3 regions of the Kribbella sp. NPDC043289 genome follow, and region 1 is predicted to be linked to each of the others. Evidence: riboswitches for the same ligand, from Rfam matches in the RefSeq annotation. Region 1 holds a riboswitch; each other region holds the start of a gene.

The links. A riboswitch is a leader RNA that binds a small molecule or an ion and turns the genes downstream of it on or off. The one in region 1 is predicted to bind glycine.
Region 2: linked by a shared signal. The riboswitch ahead of gcvP (aminomethyl-transferring glycine dehydrogenase) and the one ahead of gcvT (glycine cleavage system aminomethyltransferase GcvT) in region 1 are both predicted to bind glycine.
Region 3: linked by a shared signal. The riboswitch ahead of AC0662_RS32745 (L-serine ammonia-lyase) and the one ahead of gcvT (glycine cleavage system aminomethyltransferase GcvT) in region 1 are both predicted to bind glycine.

What each region holds. Positions count from the first base shown of each region.
Region 1 covers NZ_JBWKCB010000002.1:351,665-356,927, reverse strand. Annotated here, with positions in the region: gene AC0662_RS13545 (aspartate/glutamate racemase family protein) at 1-358, opposite strand, end outside; glycine riboswitch at 591-688, shown strand; glycine riboswitch at 689-788, shown strand; gene gcvT (glycine cleavage system aminomethyltransferase GcvT) at 841-1,929, shown strand; gene gcvH (glycine cleavage system protein GcvH) at 1,944-2,318, shown strand; gene glyA (serine hydroxymethyltransferase) at 2,320-3,591, shown strand; partial or broken gene AC0662_RS13525 (hypothetical protein) at 3,771-4,124, shown strand; gene AC0662_RS13520 (glycoside hydrolase family 6 protein) at 4,156-4,773, shown strand; gene AC0662_RS13515 (LacI family DNA-binding transcriptional regulator) at 4,780-5,263, opposite strand, start outside.
Region 2 covers NZ_JBWKCB010000001.1:2,217,390-2,222,652, forward strand. Annotated here, with positions in the region: gene gcvP (aminomethyl-transferring glycine dehydrogenase) at 1-1,903, opposite strand, end outside; glycine riboswitch at 1,988-2,075, opposite strand; gene AC0662_RS10525 (dihydrodipicolinate synthase family protein) at 2,091-2,984, opposite strand; gene AC0662_RS10530 (MerR family transcriptional regulator) at 3,008-3,676, opposite strand; gene AC0662_RS10535 (bifunctional nuclease family protein) at 3,851-4,345, opposite strand; gene ftsR (transcriptional regulator FtsR) at 4,431-5,126, opposite strand; gene AC0662_RS10545 (FHA domain-containing protein) at 5,113-5,263, opposite strand, start outside.
Region 3 covers NZ_JBWKCB010000006.1:419,772-425,034, reverse strand. Annotated here, with positions in the region: gene AC0662_RS32755 (alpha/beta fold hydrolase) at 1-735, opposite strand, end outside; gene AC0662_RS32750 (DUF3817 domain-containing protein) at 833-1,186, shown strand; glycine riboswitch at 1,184-1,276, shown strand; gene AC0662_RS32745 (L-serine ammonia-lyase) at 1,356-2,729, shown strand; gene AC0662_RS32740 (SDR family NAD(P)-dependent oxidoreductase) at 2,730-3,425, opposite strand; gene AC0662_RS32735 (helix-turn-helix transcriptional regulator) at 3,529-4,359, shown strand; gene AC0662_RS32730 (hypothetical protein) at 4,501-5,112, shown strand; gene AC0662_RS32725 (hypothetical protein) at 5,109-5,263, opposite strand, start outside.

The DNA.
Region 1 (5,263 bases):
CGGTGGTCGGCAGCGTCGCGATCACCGTCACACGCTTTCCGGCACGCACCGCCTCGTCCGCCATCGCCTCGTCGACGCGGTACACCGGTACGCCGATGCGGTCGGCGAGCGGAGCGGCGTACTGCGAGATCGACGAGCAGGTGAAGAGCACGGCCTCCGCGCCGGCCGCGACGGCCGCGTCACCGAGGTCGGCCAGCCGCTGGGCGACCTGCTCCGCCGCGGCACCGCGTCCGAGGTCGGCGACGATCTTGTCGTCGAGCAGGTTCTGCACCTCGACGCCCGGCAGGTGCTCCGCGGCCAGCGTCGCGAACGTCGGGATCACCACGGCCCCGGTGTGCAGGAAAGCGATCCGCGTCATCCGACGATCCTCACGTTTCAATGCGTGATACCGCTGTGGTGGCGACATCAACGGCGCTGCTTCGGAACCCAAGATTGACACGTTTCAGAACACCGGGTCAACGCCACGCGTGTCGCGCAGGAAACACCCTCCTCGAGCGTTTCCGGCGCGTTCCGGAACGGGTTTCGCGATCGTTTGACCTCGGGTGGCGGTCCGGCATACGGTCGGTCGCACAATTGCACATCGTGCCGTTCGAACCGGGGCGGAAGAGTTCCCTGCCCGACCAAGGCAGGGGCGCCGGAGGAGCAACTCTCCCCAGAAACTCTCAGGCCCAGTCACCGCTCCGGATGAGGCAACCTCTGGAAAGTCAGGACCGTCGTGTCCTGCACCCACGGTGCAAGCCGCACACTCTGCGGTGAAGCTCTCAGGTACCGATGACAGAGCGGGGAGGTCACCCAACCGGTGGTGCCACTGCGTGGCGCCGGAAGCCAGGGAGCCTCCTCATCGTGTCCCGACACACGCCGCTGTACGCCGTGCACCAAGAGCTCGGCGCGAGTTTCACCGACTTCGCGGGCTGGTCCATGCCGGTCCGCTACACCTCCGACGTCGCCGAGCACCACGCCGTCCGCACCACGTCCGGCTTGTTCGACCTCAGCCACATGGGCGAGCTCGAACTGACCGGTCCACAGGCCGGCCATGCGCTCGACTACGCGCTCGTCGGGCACCCTTCGAAGATCGCCGTCGGCCGCGCCCGCTACTCGATGCTCTGCACCGAGTCCGGCGGCATCGTCGACGACCTCGTCGTCTACCGCCTCGCCGACGAACACTTCCTGGTCGTCGCGAACGCCGGCAACGTCCCGGCTGTCCACGCGGCGCTCCAGGAACGCACCAAGTCGTACGACTGCCAGTTACGGAACACGTCCGACGACTGGGCGCTGCTCGCGGTCCAGGGTCCGGATTCGGAAAACGTTGTCGGAACGCTCACGGAACTCCCGGTCCAGCAACTGAAGTACTACGCCATCACCGCCGGCACCGTTGCCGGGCGCAACGTGTTGCTCGCCCGCACCGGGTACACCGGCGAGGACGGCTTCGAGATCTACTGCCGCCCGACGGACGCGCAGCGGGTCTGGACCACGATCAGCGCCGTACCCAGCGGGCCGCGACCGGCCGGACTCGCGTGCCGGGACACGCTCCGGCTCGAAGCGGGGATGCCGCTGTACGGCCAGGAGCTGAGCACCGCGACCACGCCGTTCGAGGCCGGACTCGGCCGGATCGTCGCCTTCGGCAAAGAAAACGGTTTCGTCGGCCGGGACGCACTCGCCCAGCGCCGCGACGACGGCTCCACGCAGATCCTGGTCGGCCTGGTGTCCGACTCGCGCCGCTCACCACGAGCCGGGTACGCCGTACTCGATCCAAGCGGTGAACCCGTCGGCACGATCACCAGCGGCGCGCCGTCGCCGACCCTGCGCCGCCCGATCGCGATGGCCTACGTCCGCCCCGGTCTGGAGCAGCCCGGAACCCCGTTGCTCGTCGACATCCGCGGCCGGCACGAGCCGGTCGAGGTCGTCACCCTGCCGTTCTACCGCCGCTGACCCCAGGAGCCACCATGCCTGTCCCGACCGACCTGAAGTACACCGCCGACCACGAATGGCTGACGCTCGACGGCGACACCGCGACCGTCGGCATCACCGCGTTCGCCGCCGACGCGCTCGGCGACGTCGTGTACGTCGACCTGCCGATCGTCGGCGCCACTGTCCGGGCCGGCGCGCCCTGCGGCGAGATCGAGTCCACGAAGTCGGTGAGCGATCTGAACGCCCCGGCCGACGGCGAGGTCGTCGAGATCAACCACGAGGTGATCGCCGACCCGTCCGTCCTGAACACCGACCCGTTCCAGGCCGGCTGGCTCTTCCGCCTGAAGGTCTCGGGGACGCCGGACCTCCTCGACGCGACCGCCTACGAAGCGCTGACGGGCGGTGCCTGACATGAGCCTGCTGGACCAGCACCTCGCGGACGCCGATCCCGAGGTACACGCCGCGATCCAGGCCGAGCTCGGCCGCCAGCGCGACACCCTCGAACTCATCGCCAGCGAGAACTTCGCGCCGATCGCCGTGATGCAGGCGCAGGGGTCGGTCCTCACCAACAAGTACGCCGAGGGCTACCCCGGCCGCCGGTACTACGGCGGTTGCGAGCACGTCGACGTCATCGAGCAGCTCGCGATCGATCGCGTGAAGGGTCTGTTCGGCGCCGGTTTCGCCAACGTCCAGCCGCACTCGGGCGCCCAGGCGAACGCCGCGGCCATGGCCGCGCTGCTCGAGCCCGGGGACACCATCCTCGGCCTCGACCTCGCCCACGGCGGCCACCTCACGCACGGAATGCGGCTGAACTTCAGCGGAAAGCTGTACGACGTCGTTTCCTACCACGTCCGCGACACCGATTTCCGGGTCGACATGGACGAGGTCGAACGGCTCGCCGTCGAGCACCGGCCGAAGCTGATCGTGGCCGGCTGGTCGGCGTACCCGTTGCACCTGGATTTCGCCGGTTTCCGGCGGATCGCCGACCTGGTGGGCGCGTACCTGATGGTGGACATGGCCCACTTCGCCGGCCTGGTCGCGGCCGGGCTGCACCCGAGCCCGGTACCGCATGCGGATGTCGTCACCACGACTACGCACAAGACCCTGGGTGGTCCGCGCGGCGGAGTGATCCTCACGAACCGCGCGGACCTCGCCAAGAAACTCAATTCCGCGGTCTTTCCGGGCCAGCAGGGCGGTCCACTGGAACACGTTGTCGCGGCGAAGGCGGTCGCCTTCAAACTGGCCGCGACGGACGAGTTCGCCGAGCGGCAGCGCCGAACGCTCGACGGCGCGCGGGCGATCGCCGGACGGCTGCTCGCGGACGACGTCCAGGCAGCCGGGATCTCGGTCCTGACCGGTGGCACGCAGGTGCACCTGGTCCTGGTCGACCTGCGGCGGTCCGAGCTCGACGGACAGCAGGCCGAGGATCTCCTGCACTCCATCGGCGTCACGGTGAACCGGAACGCCGTACCGTTCGATCCGCGGCCGCCCATGGTGTCGTCGGGCCTGCGCATCGGTACGCCGGCGCTGGCGGCGCGAGGCTTCGGGGACCCGGAGTTCCGCGAGGTCGCAGACATCATCGCGACCGCCCTGCTGCGCCCGCGGGACACCGAGAGTCGCGCCGTACTGCGGGATCGCGTCGCGGTGCTGGCCTCGAAGTTCCCGCTGTACGCCGGGAGCTGACTGGAAGCGCTCCCGGTCATATCCGGCAAAGCGAGAAATGCTCGATTTTGCTTTCTCTGCAAGCGGTTGACGGCAACGCCTGGATCGGACACTATCGGGCATGTTGTCGATACGGTGAGTGATTTCTGAGAGCGCTCCCGGAGCGTCCGCCCCGTTTGCTCGAGACAGGAGCTGCAGAGATGAGATGGATCGTGCGCGGCCTGCTGGCCGCCGGGCTGATCGGTGCCGTGGTGGCACCCGTGATCCGCACCGCCGACGCCTCGACCCCGGCCGGCACAACCCCAGCCGGCGCAGCCACCGCGACGGCCGGCAACCCGGTGCAGCTGACGAGCGGCTTTTACGTCGACCCGAACTCGAACCCGGCGACCTGGGTGCGGAACAACGGCGGCGACGGCCGGGCGACCGCGATCAAGAACTCGATCGCGAGCAAGCCGATGGCGCGCTGGTTCGGCAACTGGAGCGGCGCGATCGGGGCGGCGGTCGGCGGCTTCGTGGGGGCCGCCGACACAGCCGACAAACTCCCGGTGCTGGTCGCGTACAACATCCCGGGCCGGGACGCCTGCGGTGGCCATTCCGGCGGTGGTGCCGGGTCACCGGGCGGCGTACCGGACCTGGATCCAGGAGTTCGCGCGCGGGATCGGGAACCGTCCGGCGGTGGTCGTCATCGAGCCGGACTCGCTGGGCGACTTCAACTGCATGAACAGCGACCAGATCGCGGAACGCAACGGAATGCTCGGGTACGCCGTCCAGCAGTTCAAGGCGCTCGCGCCGAACGCGTGGGCGTACCTTGACGGTGGCAACTCCGGCTGGGTCGCCGCCGACGTGATGGCGCAGCGCCTCCAGGGTGCCGGGCTGGCGAACGCCCACGGTTTCGCGCTGAACGTCTCGAACTACTACACCACCGCCGAGTCGGTGACCTATGGCAACGCGGTGAAGAGCCACCTGTCCGCGGCGAAGCCGTTCGTCGTCGACACCAGCCGGAACGGAAACGGAACCGGAAACGACTGGTGCAACCCGCCGGGCCGGAAACTCGGCGTTCCAGCGCAGAACGGCGGCGGCGCGGAAATGCTGCTCTGGCTCAAGGTTCCGGGCGATTCCGACGGCGACTGCGGCATCGGCGCGGGCATCCCGGCCGGCACCTTCAGCCCCGACCTGGCCACGCACCTGATCAACGGAAACTGAGCCTGCTCAGCGGGAGCTGGCGGAGTCCCGGACAACGAGGCGGGTCGGGAGGATGAGGGGTGAAGGGTCCTTGCCCTCGAGCAGCGCCCGCAACATGCGGGCCATCTCCCGGCCCAGCGCCTGGATCGGCTGACTGACGGTCGTCAGCGGCGGGCTCGTGTGCCGGGCGGTGGCGATGTCGTTGAAGCCGACCACCGCGACATCGGCCGGTACCGATCGGCCGGCGTCGGCCAGCGCTCGCAACGCACCGATCGCCATTTGATCCGAAGCGACGAACACGGCGTCCAGATCCGGGTGTGCGGAAAGCAGTTCCGCCATCGCTTTCCGGCCACCGTCCTCGGAGAAGTCGGCGTGCGCCACCCGGTGCGCCTCCAGCCCGGAAACCGCGAGAGTTTCCTGAAATCCCTTGTACCGCGCGGTTCCGGCGGCCTCGTCCATCCGGCCGGTGATCGTCGCGATCCGAGTCCGGCCGACAGCCACCAGGTGCTCG
Region 2 (5,263 bases), on a different contig from region 1:
TCGCCGCGAGCTTGGCGGCGTGCTCGGACGCCTTCGCGCGCAGGTCGTCCAGGTCGATCGTGCCGTCGTCGTTGCCCTTGACAACGACCACCTTCATGCCGGCCATCACCGCGGACGCCGCGTTGGTGCCGTGCGCCGACGCCGGGATCAGGCAGACGTTGCGGTCCGCCGAGCCCTGCGCGTGGTGGTAGCCGCGGATCGCGAGCAGCCCGGCGAGCTCACCCTGGGAGCCGGCGTTCGGCTGGATCGAGACCTTCGCGTAGCCGGTCACCTCGGCCAGCCAGCGCTCCAGCTGGTTGATCAGCTTGACGTACCCGGCCGCGTCCTCGACCGGCGCGAACGGGTGCAGGTCCGCGAACTCCGGCCAGGTGACCGGCTCCATCTCGGTGGTCGCGTTGAGCTTCATCGTGCAGGACCCGAGCGGGATCATGCCGCGGTCGAGCGCGTAGTCCATGTCGGACAGCTTGCGCAGGTACCGCAGCATCGAGGTCTCGGACTGGTGCGTGTTGAACACCGGGTGCGTCAGGTACTCCGACGTCCGCGCGACCGCGATCGCGGGGGCGCCGAGCGTGTCGTCGTACTGGCCGCCGAAGGACTGGCAGACCCGGGTCAGCGTGGCGACGTCGGTCTTCTCGTCGCAGGAGATGCCGACGTGGTCCGCGTCCACGAGTCGCAGCCAGATCCCGTTCTGGCGGGCGGCGTCGACGACGTCGGCGGCCTGCCCCGGGACCCGGGCGAGCACGGTGTCGAAGAAGTCGTCGTGAACGACCTCGATACCGCTCGCGCGCAGCGAGGCGGCGAGCTTGCCGGCGTACGAGTGCACGCGCTCGGCGATCGCGCGCAGACCTTCCGGACCGTGGTAGACGGCGTACATCGACGCGACCACGGCGAGCAGGACCTGCGCCGTACAGATGTTGGACGTCGCCTTCTCGCGGCGGATGTGCTGCTCGCGGGTCTGCAGCGCCAGCCGGTACGCCGGGGCGCCGTCGGAGTCGACCGAGACGCCGACCAGGCGACCGGGCAACGACCGCTCGAGACCGGACCGCACCGACATGAAGCCGGCGTGCGGACCACCGTAGAACAGCGGTACGCCGAAGCGCTGGGAGGAACCGATGACGATGTCGGCGCCGGCCTCACCCGGTGCCTCGAGCAACGTCAGCGCGAGCAGGTCGGAGGCCACGGCCACCAACGTGTCGCGCCCGTGCGCCGCCTCGATCAGCGGCTTCAGGTCGCGGACCGCGCCGTCGGACCCCGGGTACTGCACGAGGAGACCGAAGAAGTCACCCTCGGGCAGACCGTCGGTGGTGTCGGCGACGACGACCTCGATGCCGAGCGCCTCGGCCCGGGTCTGGACGACGGCGATGGTCTGCGCGAAGCAGTCCGCGTCGACCAGGAAACGGTCGGACTTGCTCTTCTTGTTCGACCGGTGCGCCAGCGTCATCGCCTCGGCGGCGGCGGTGCCCTCGTCGAGCAGCGACGCGTTCGCGGTCGGCAGACCGGTCAGGTCGGAGACCACGGTCTGGAAGTTCAGCAGCGCCTCGAGCCGGCCCTGGGAGATCTCCGGCTGGTACGGCGTGTACGCGGTGTACCAGGCCGGGTTCTCGACCAGGCGGCGGACGATCACCGACGGCGTGAAGGTGCCGTAGTACCCCTGGCCGATCATCGAGGTGGCGACGTTGTTGCGGGCCGCGAGCTGGCGGAGTTCGGTGAGCGCGTCGACCTCGGAGGCCGGTTCGGGCAGTCGCAGCGCTTCGGCGGATCGGATCGAGGCGGGGACCGCGGCGTCGACGAGCGCGTCCACGTCGTCGTACCCGAGAAGCTGGACCATCCGCGTGATCTCGTCCGGGCGCGGACCGATGTGACGGTCGGCGAAAGTCGCCGAGAGGTGGGGTGAGTTGTTCATCTAGAGGCTCCGTTGCTGACAGTGCTTCCGGTCGCCTCCCCCTCTGTCACACCCTGCTGTGCAGGCAGTACGCTTCAGAGTCGCCTGTGACACTCGGTCCATGGGCCTGAGAGGTTCCGGGGAGGAATTGCCCCTTCGGCGCCCGAACACGGGTCTCTCCCGAGTGTTGTGTACGGCTGTCCCGAGGCTACCAGGAATTGTCGAACAGTTCGGGCAGCAGTCGACGGGCGTCCGGCCGCGCGGCCGCGACCTGCTCCGGTGTCGCCGATTCCATCGGCCACCGCACCCGGGTACCGACGTCGGCCCAGTCCCCCACCGCGGCCAGGAACTTGTCCAGCGCCGGGTTGGCCAGCCCCGCCTTCTGCAGCGGTACGACGTGCTTCGCGAAGAACTCGCCGATCCGACGCTCGACGTCCAGGTCTGTCGCGTACTTCACGGCACCGTTCGGTGAGAGGGCCGCGACGTTGGAGTAGCTACCGTGCGCACCGAGTGACGACATACTCGCGAGGAAGTGCCCGGGCACGAAGATCGCCAGACCGGACTTCGTTGCCTCGTCGAACCACGCCTTGTCACCGCCGGCGGTCTTCAGGCCGATGAGACTCGGCACCGCCGCGGCCAGGTCGGCGAGCTGGCGTGGACCGACCTGCGTCTTCGCGTGCGGCGGGTTGTAGAGCACGAGCGGGACACCGGCGGCAGCGTCAGCGGTCCGGTGCAGGAAGTCGAGGACCTCGCGCGGGTTCAGCGGGAGCCAGTCCGGGACGATGATCTGGATCGCGCCCGGCTCCAGCGTCGCCGCCCGCCGGACGCGCGCAAGCTGGAGCTGCGCCGACGGGTGACTGGCGCCGATCTGGAACGGCTTGCCGGCCGCGGCCAGGATCGTGCTGACCTGGTCGAACTCGTCCTCGGTGAGGGTCTGGAACTCCCCCGCCGTCCCGTGCGCGTAGAGCCCGTCGACAGCAGTCGCGCCCAGAGTCCGAGCTTGCGACTCCAGGCGGGCGAAGTCGATCGAGTCGTCCGCGGTCAGCGGTAACAACAAGGTCGCCCACACACCGCGCAGCGAGTTGGCGGTGAGTGGGCGCACAGGAAGGGCGGAAAAGGGCCGGGTCAGCCGGTCATGCGGGCGCGGCGGCGGGCGGCGAGCTCATCGCCCGCGTGGCCGTCCTCGTCCGACTCGTCGTGACCGTCGGCACGCTCGGTGGGCAGCTCGGACAGCGAACCCTCGACCTCACGCCAGACGCCACCGAGGGCGATACCGAACACGCCCTGGCCGCCGGCCAGCAGATCGATCACCTCGTCGGGCGAGGTACACATGTACACCGACGCGCCGTCGCTCATCAGCGTGATCTGGGTCAGGTCGTCGAAGCCGCGCTTGCTCAGGTGGGCGATCGCGGTCCGGATCTGCTGCAGCGAGATCCCGGCGTCCAGCAGCCGCTTGATCACCTTCAGCAACAGCACGTCCCGGAACCCGTACAGCCGTTGCGTACCGGAGCCGGTCGCGGGGCGCACGGACGGGGACACCAGGCCGGTGCGGGCCCAGTAGTCGAGCTGCCGGTACGTGATCCCGGCCGCAGCGCAGGCCGTCGGCCCCCGGAACCCGACGTCCTCCGGCATCGGCCGCAGGTCGTCGTCGAACAGCAGACCCTGAACGCCGGCAGTGGCAGTGGCCTCCGCCACGGCCTCGGCGTGCGCGTCGGACGCCGACTGCGCCGTCAGATCTGTGTCGCCGGTGCGTGTCACGCCTGAGCCTCCCTGATACCGATTAGAACGAGCCATCTGCGTGGAGTGACAACACTCCACGACTCCTTCACGGTAAGCCGCGGCCTGAACCGGGTCAACGACAACCGCGTCGAGCCGGGAGCGTGTCGCGACTGCAGCACGAATCGTTACCTAGTCGCTCTTGTATCAGAACGAGCACATCGGCGGGTCGCAGTTGACTCCGGACCCGGATCAACTCTTGTCGAAGTCCTCCGGGGTCACCTGGTCCAGGAACTCCCGGAACCGCTCGACCTCCTCTTCCTCCTCCACCTCGTCGGTACCGGACGTCTCGCTCTCCGGCACCGGAATACCGGCCTCGGCGAGGATCTCCTCGGTGCAGAACACCGGTGTCCCGGTCCGCAGCGCCAGCGCGATCGAGTCCGACGGCCGCGCGGAGATCTCGGTCTTGTCGTCGAAGACCAGGATCGCCTCGAACACGCCGTCGGTCAGGTTCACGATCCGGACCTGGCTGAGGGTGTGGCCGAGCACCCGGATGGTCTCGGCGAACAGGTCGTGGGTCAGCGGCCGTGGCGGCTCCATGCCCTGCTGCGCGAACGCGATCGCGCTCGCCTCGGCGGCACCGATCCAGATCGGCAGGTACCGCTCACCTCCGACCTCTCGCAACAGCACGATCGGCTGACTCGAGGGCATCTCCACCCGGACTCCGACCACGTCGACTTCGCGCACACCTTCAGCCTACTCCGCAGTCAATGCACCAGCAGTCCCACGGGGTGCGCCACGGTCGGCGTCACGGTCAGGGTCCCGGGGTGGATCAGCGCGGCAGGCGGGAGCGGACCAGCGCCGTATGGAGACGGACGGTGAGCGCCGCCAGCTCGGCGGTCTGCTCGGTCCGCCGGGGCCCGGTGACCTGCTCGATCAGGCCGACCTCCCGATCGGCCGCCGTACGGAACGCGCGCAGGTGCCGTGGTTCGAGACCGTACGCCGCGAGCTCGGCGGCGACCTGGGCGATCACGATGGCGTCGCCGGCGTAGTGGTTGCCGCTGGCCACCACCAGGCCGTGGCTCTCCAACTCGGCGAGCAGCTCGGCGGACACGCCCGCGGCGGTCCGCAGCTCGTCGCGGGTCATCCGCAGCTCGGTGCCCGCGGCACCGAAGTCGTCCGCGACCGGCTGACCGGGAGGCTGCGGCGACGAGCTCGGCGCGACCGGTGGACCCGCGGCGGCCGGACGCAGGCCGCGGTCGATCGCGCCGAGATACTCCTTGATCACTTTCAGCGGCAGGTACTGGTCGCGTTGCGCGGTCAGCACGTACCGCAACCGCTCGACGTCGCCGACGCTGAACTTGCGGTAGCCCGACGCCGTCCGGGCCGGCGTCACCAGCCCTTCGGCCTCCAGGAACCGGATCTTGGAGATCGTGACGTCGGCGAAGTCGGCCTGCAGCAGCTGCAGTACCTCTCCGATGCCGCGGCCGTCCACGGGCCCGTCGGCGGTGGGATCAGGCTTGGCCACTGGCGTAGTACACCAACCGGTACTTACCGATCTGGACCTCGTCGCCGTTGTTCAGCTGGACCTCGTCGATCCGGTCCCGGTTCACGTAGGTGCCGTTCAGGCTGCCGACGTCGCGGACCTTCACGCCGTACGGGTCC
Region 3 (5,263 bases), on a different contig from region 1:
CGTGGCCGTGGCGTGGTCGATCGTGCTCTCCAGCACCATCGCGCGCACGCGGTCCGGGTACGTCTCGGCGTACTGCCCTCCGAGCAACGTGCCGTACGAGCTGCCGTGGAACGAGATCGTGGACTCGCCGAGCGCCCGGCGGACCGCGTCCACGTCGCGGACCGTCTGCCAGGTGTCCAGGTGGTCGTAGACCGGGCCGGTGTGTTCACGACAGTCCGTGGCGAGCTGGCGGTTGTACGTGAGCGTCGTACTGAACTCGGCCGCGCTCTTGATGATCGGTGAGGGTTGCTTCGCGACGAGGTCCGCCGAGCACTTCACCGGGTTGCTGCGGGCCACGCCGCGCGGGTCGAAGCTGACGATGTCGAAGCGGTCCTGCAGGTCGGTGCTGAACCGGCTGATCCCGGTCTTGATCCGGTCGACGCCGGAGTCGCCGGGACCACCCGGCCCGAACACCAGGACGCCGACGCGCTCGCCGGGCGTCTTCGCCGTACGGCGGGCGATCGCGAAGTCGAACGTCGGACCGCCGGGGTTTCGCCAGTCGACCGGCAACTGGAGCGTCGCGCACTGCGAGCCCTGCACTGCGGCGGGATCGTCCTTACCCTCGGGTTTGCAGTCGGACCACTGCACCGTGCTCGGTGGTGCGGCGGTTGCGGGCAGTGTTGTCAGTGTTGGCAGTCCGGCGGCCGCGACGCCGAAGAGTGCAGCGCCGATGACGGCGCGTTGGATGAGAACCATGCCGACGATCCTTCGGCAATCGCTTGCTTGCGGCATCGGGGAGCAGCCCCGCAGGACCCCGAACCCGGCTTGGGGGGCTTGTTAGGGTCGGGCATTGATGAGTACCAAACATGCGCAGTGGTTCCGGGTCGTGGCGATCGCCGAGGCGCTCTCGTGGACCGGACTGCTGATCGGGATGCTGTTCAAGTACGTGCTGTCCGACAACGAGATCGGGGTCAAGATCTTCGGCCCGATCCACGGCGGCATCTTCGTCGCCTACGTGATCACCGTGCTCGCGGTCCGCGGCCCATTGCGCTGGTCCTGGCCGGTCACGCTGGCCGCGCTTGCCGCCAGTGTTCCGCCGCTGTTCACCTGGTTCTTCGAACTCTGGGCAGTGCGCACGGGCCGGATTGACGCCGGGCGTGAGACCGCCGTACCGTCCACAGCGGAAGCTAACTCAACAGCCGCATGAACCCGTGCGGGAGAGACCCGGACCTGATCCGGGCGCCGTAGGAGCAACTCTCCCCAAGAATCTCTCAGGCACCTTCACCGTACGGGCGAGGCACCTCTGGAGGGCATCAGCCTGACAGAGCGGGGAGGACACCACTCGGTCAACGACGACCGGAAGGGACCTCCACACAATGGCGATCAGCGTCTTCGACCTGTTCAGTATCGGGATCGGCCCGTCGAGTTCCCACACCGTGGGACCGATGCGAGCGGCCCGCACGTTCGCGCTCGGCCTCGCCGCCGACGGTCTGCTGGCCGCGACGACGACCGTCGAGGCGCAGCTGTTCGGCTCGCTCGGCGCCACCGGGCACGGCCACGGCAGCAACAAGGCCGTCCTGCTCGGTCTCGAGGGTGCCGACCCGGAGACCGTCGTCACGCATTCGGTCGACGCCCGCGTCGAGACCATTCACGAGCGCGGCCGGATCCTGCTGGCCGGGACCCACGAGATCGCGTTCGACGAGAACACCGACCTGGTGATGCACCGCCGCAAGGCCCTGCCGTACCACCCGAACGGGATGATGTTCGTCGCCCGGGACACCACCGGCGCCGTACTGCGGGAGCGCACCTACTACTCGGTCGGTGGTGGCTTCGTGGTCGACGAGACCGCCGCGGCCGGGGACCGGATCGTCCCGGACACCACCCCGCTGAAGTACCCGTTCACCACCGGCGCGGAGTTGCTCGACCGGTGCCGGGAGTCGCAGCTGACGATCAGCGAGGTGATGCTCGCGAACGAGCTCGCCTGGCGCACCGAGGACGAGATCCGCGACGGCCTGCTGCACATCTGGCAGGTCATGCAGGACTGTGTCCGTGAGGGCTGCGAGACCGAGGGCATCCTGCCCGGCGGGCTGAAGGTGCCGCGCCGCGCACACTCCCTGCACCGCCGGCTGAATGCCGACCCCTGGTCCGTCGATCCGTTGAAGGTGATGGACTGGGTGAACCTGTTCGCGCTGGCGGTCAACGAGCAGAACGCGTCCGGCGGCCGCATCGTCACCGCCCCGACGAACGGTGCCGCCGGCATCATTCCCGCCGTCCTGCACTATTACCGGCGGTTCGTGCCGGGGTCGACCGACGACGGAGCGGTCCGGTTCCTGCTGGCCGCCGGCGCGATCGGCGTGCTGTACAAGGAGAACGCGTCGATCTCCGGCGCCGAGGTCGGCTGTCAGGGCGAGGTCGGCTCGGCCTGCTCGATGGCGGCGGCCGGCCTCTGCGAGGTGCTCGGTGGGACGCCGCAGCAGGTCGAGAACGCCGCCGAGATCGCGATGGAGCACAACCTCGGCCTGACCTGCGACCCGGTCGGCGGCCTGGTCCAGATCCCGTGCATCGAGCGGAACGCGATGGCGTCGGTGAAGGCGATCAACGCGGCCCGGATGGCGATGCACGGCGATGGCGTCCATGTGGTCACCCTGGACAAGGTGATCAAGACGATGCGCGAGACCGGCGCCGACATGAAGATCAAGTACAAGGAGACCTCGCGCGGCGGCCTCGCCGTCAACGTCATCGAGTGTTGATCACCACGGAACGGTGCCGTGGATGCTCAGGTACTCCGCGGTCGGGCCGTCCTGGTCGATCGTCGCCAGCCGCACGATGATCTCGGCGCCTTCCTCGACGGTCTGGTAACCGCTGCGTCCGTTGAAGTCGGTCGCGGTGTACCCGGGGTCGACGGTGTTGATCCGCAGGTTCGGCAGCTGCTTCGCGTACTGGACCGTCAGCATGTTCAGCGCCGCCTTCGACGCGCCGTACGCCGGAGCCGGGACCCACACCGGTACGGCGCCGGTGTGCGCCGCCGGGTCCACCGCCGTGGCGATCGAACCCAGCCCGCTCGACACGTTGACGACCACCGGGTTGGCGCTGCGCTCGAGCAACGGCAGGAACCGGCGGAGCATCCGAACCGGTCCGTACACGTTCAGGTCGAACACCTGGTGGAGGTCCGCGGCGGTCAGGTCGCGCGCCTCCTTGCGCGGCCCCGGAATGCCGGCGTTGTTGATCAGTACGTCGAGCGCGTCGAGCTGTTCCGCGGCCGCGTCGACCGATTCGTCGCTGGTGACGTCGAGCGGCAGGTAGTGCGCGCCCAGATCGCTCGCCGCCTGCTTGCCGCGCTGCGGGTCCCGGGCGCCGATGTACACGGTGTGTCCGGCCTCGACCAACTGGCGGGCCGTTTCGTAGCCGAGGCCTCGGTTGGCCCCGGTGATGAGTGTCGTGGTCATGGGTTCACCCTCTCGCCGCGGTGGTCGACCAGGTAGTACCCACGATGTCCTAGGGAATGGCAGTACCAGGCTGGGACACGGCGGACGCGGAATACTGGCAGGTATGGGTGAGCTCGGGAGAACGCTGCACGCCTGGCGCGATCGGGTGACGCCGGAGCAGGTCGGCCTGCCGGCCGGCGGGAAGCGGCGCGCTCCGGGGCTCCGGCGCGAGGAACTGGCGCAGCTGGCCGGGCTGTCGGTGGACTACATCGTCCGGCTCGAGCAGGGCCGGTCGGACTCGCCGTCCGTGCAGGTGCTGACCGCGCTGGCCCGGGCGCTCCGGCTGTCCGATGCCGAGCGCAACCATCTGTTCGTGCTCGCGGGCGAGGTCGAGCCGACGCCCGGCCGGATCTCGGCGTACATCCCACCGGGGGTGCAGCGCATCGTGGACCAGCTCGAGGGCGCGCCGCTGTGCGTGTGTGACGCGGCCTGGACGATCATCACCTGGAACCCGCTGTTCGCGGCGGTGATCGGCGACCCGTCGCCGTGGCACGGGCGCGAACGGAACATCATCTATCGGCATTTCGCGGCACCGGGCGACCGAATTGTCCAAACTCCGGAACAGCGACGAGAATTCCGGAACGCAATGGTAACGGATTTGCGTGCGGCGCTCGCCCGCTATCCGCACGACCCGGACCTGAAGGCGCTGATCGACGAACTGCGGGCCGGTGACGACGGGTTCGCGGGACTGTGGGACCGCCCGGTCGTCGGTTTCCACCGGTCCGAACGGAAGACCGTCCGGCATCCCGAGATCGGTGACTTCGGCATCGATTGCGACGTTCTCGCTGTGCCGGGCAGCGATCTACGGATCGTGGTGTACACGGCGGCGCCGAACACCGAGGCCGCGGAGAAGCTCCGGCTGTTGTCGGTGATCGGGCTGCAGGCGTTGTCCTGAGCAATCAGCTAACGCAGTGCATTCCTACCCTCGCGTAATGCTGTATTCACCTGACTAATGATTTCACTTCGGCGGGGAATTTCTTCCAGGGGCTGTTTCAATCGGTCCACGAGCCGATACCCTTCCGGACTTGTGAGACCGATGTCTGCCACGGCTTCCCGCCGCCCGCCCTGGCAGCACGCGCGGCGGCTCCGCCAGGCCGCCACCGGCGCCGGCGTTCTGCTGCTCGGCTACCTGGTGCTGGTCTTCGTCGGCCTGCCCGGTGGTGGCCCGAAGCCGACGGTGCCGATCGCCGGTCCACAGCCCGGTCAGCCGACCCAGAACCTCCCGATCGGCATCCGCAGGACCACGACAGCACCGGCCACCACTCCCGCCCCGACGCCGGGTGTGACCACGCTGCCCACGACGTTGCCGACCGCAACGAAGCCCGGAGAGCCGGTCGATCGCCCGATGACGCCGTACCCGACCGGGACGCCGTACCCGACGGGTACGCCGACGCCGCAGATCGTCGAGACCACCGGGCCGACGATCCCGGTGGTGACCGATCGCCCGCCCACCGACCGGCCTGTCGTGCCGCCGCCGGCAACCCCGACCGTCACCCCCAGCGGACGGCCGACCACGACGGCCACGCCCACCGAGCCGCCGCCGACCACCACCACGCCGAGCACCCCGACGACACCGCCGGACGACCCTGACAAGCCTCACGGCCTGGGTGGGCTCCTGGGCTCGCTGCTCGACAAGCTCGGGCTCTAGTAGGCCTCGACCTCGGTCGTGTCGGCGTTGCCGCCGGTCATCGGCTGCAGGTTGACCTTCCAGCCCTGGTTGCGGCCGAACGTCTGGTCGAACTTGGTGAACGAGCAGTCCGACTGGAACTTCTGGTGGTCCAGGTCCCAGTCCGCGCCGC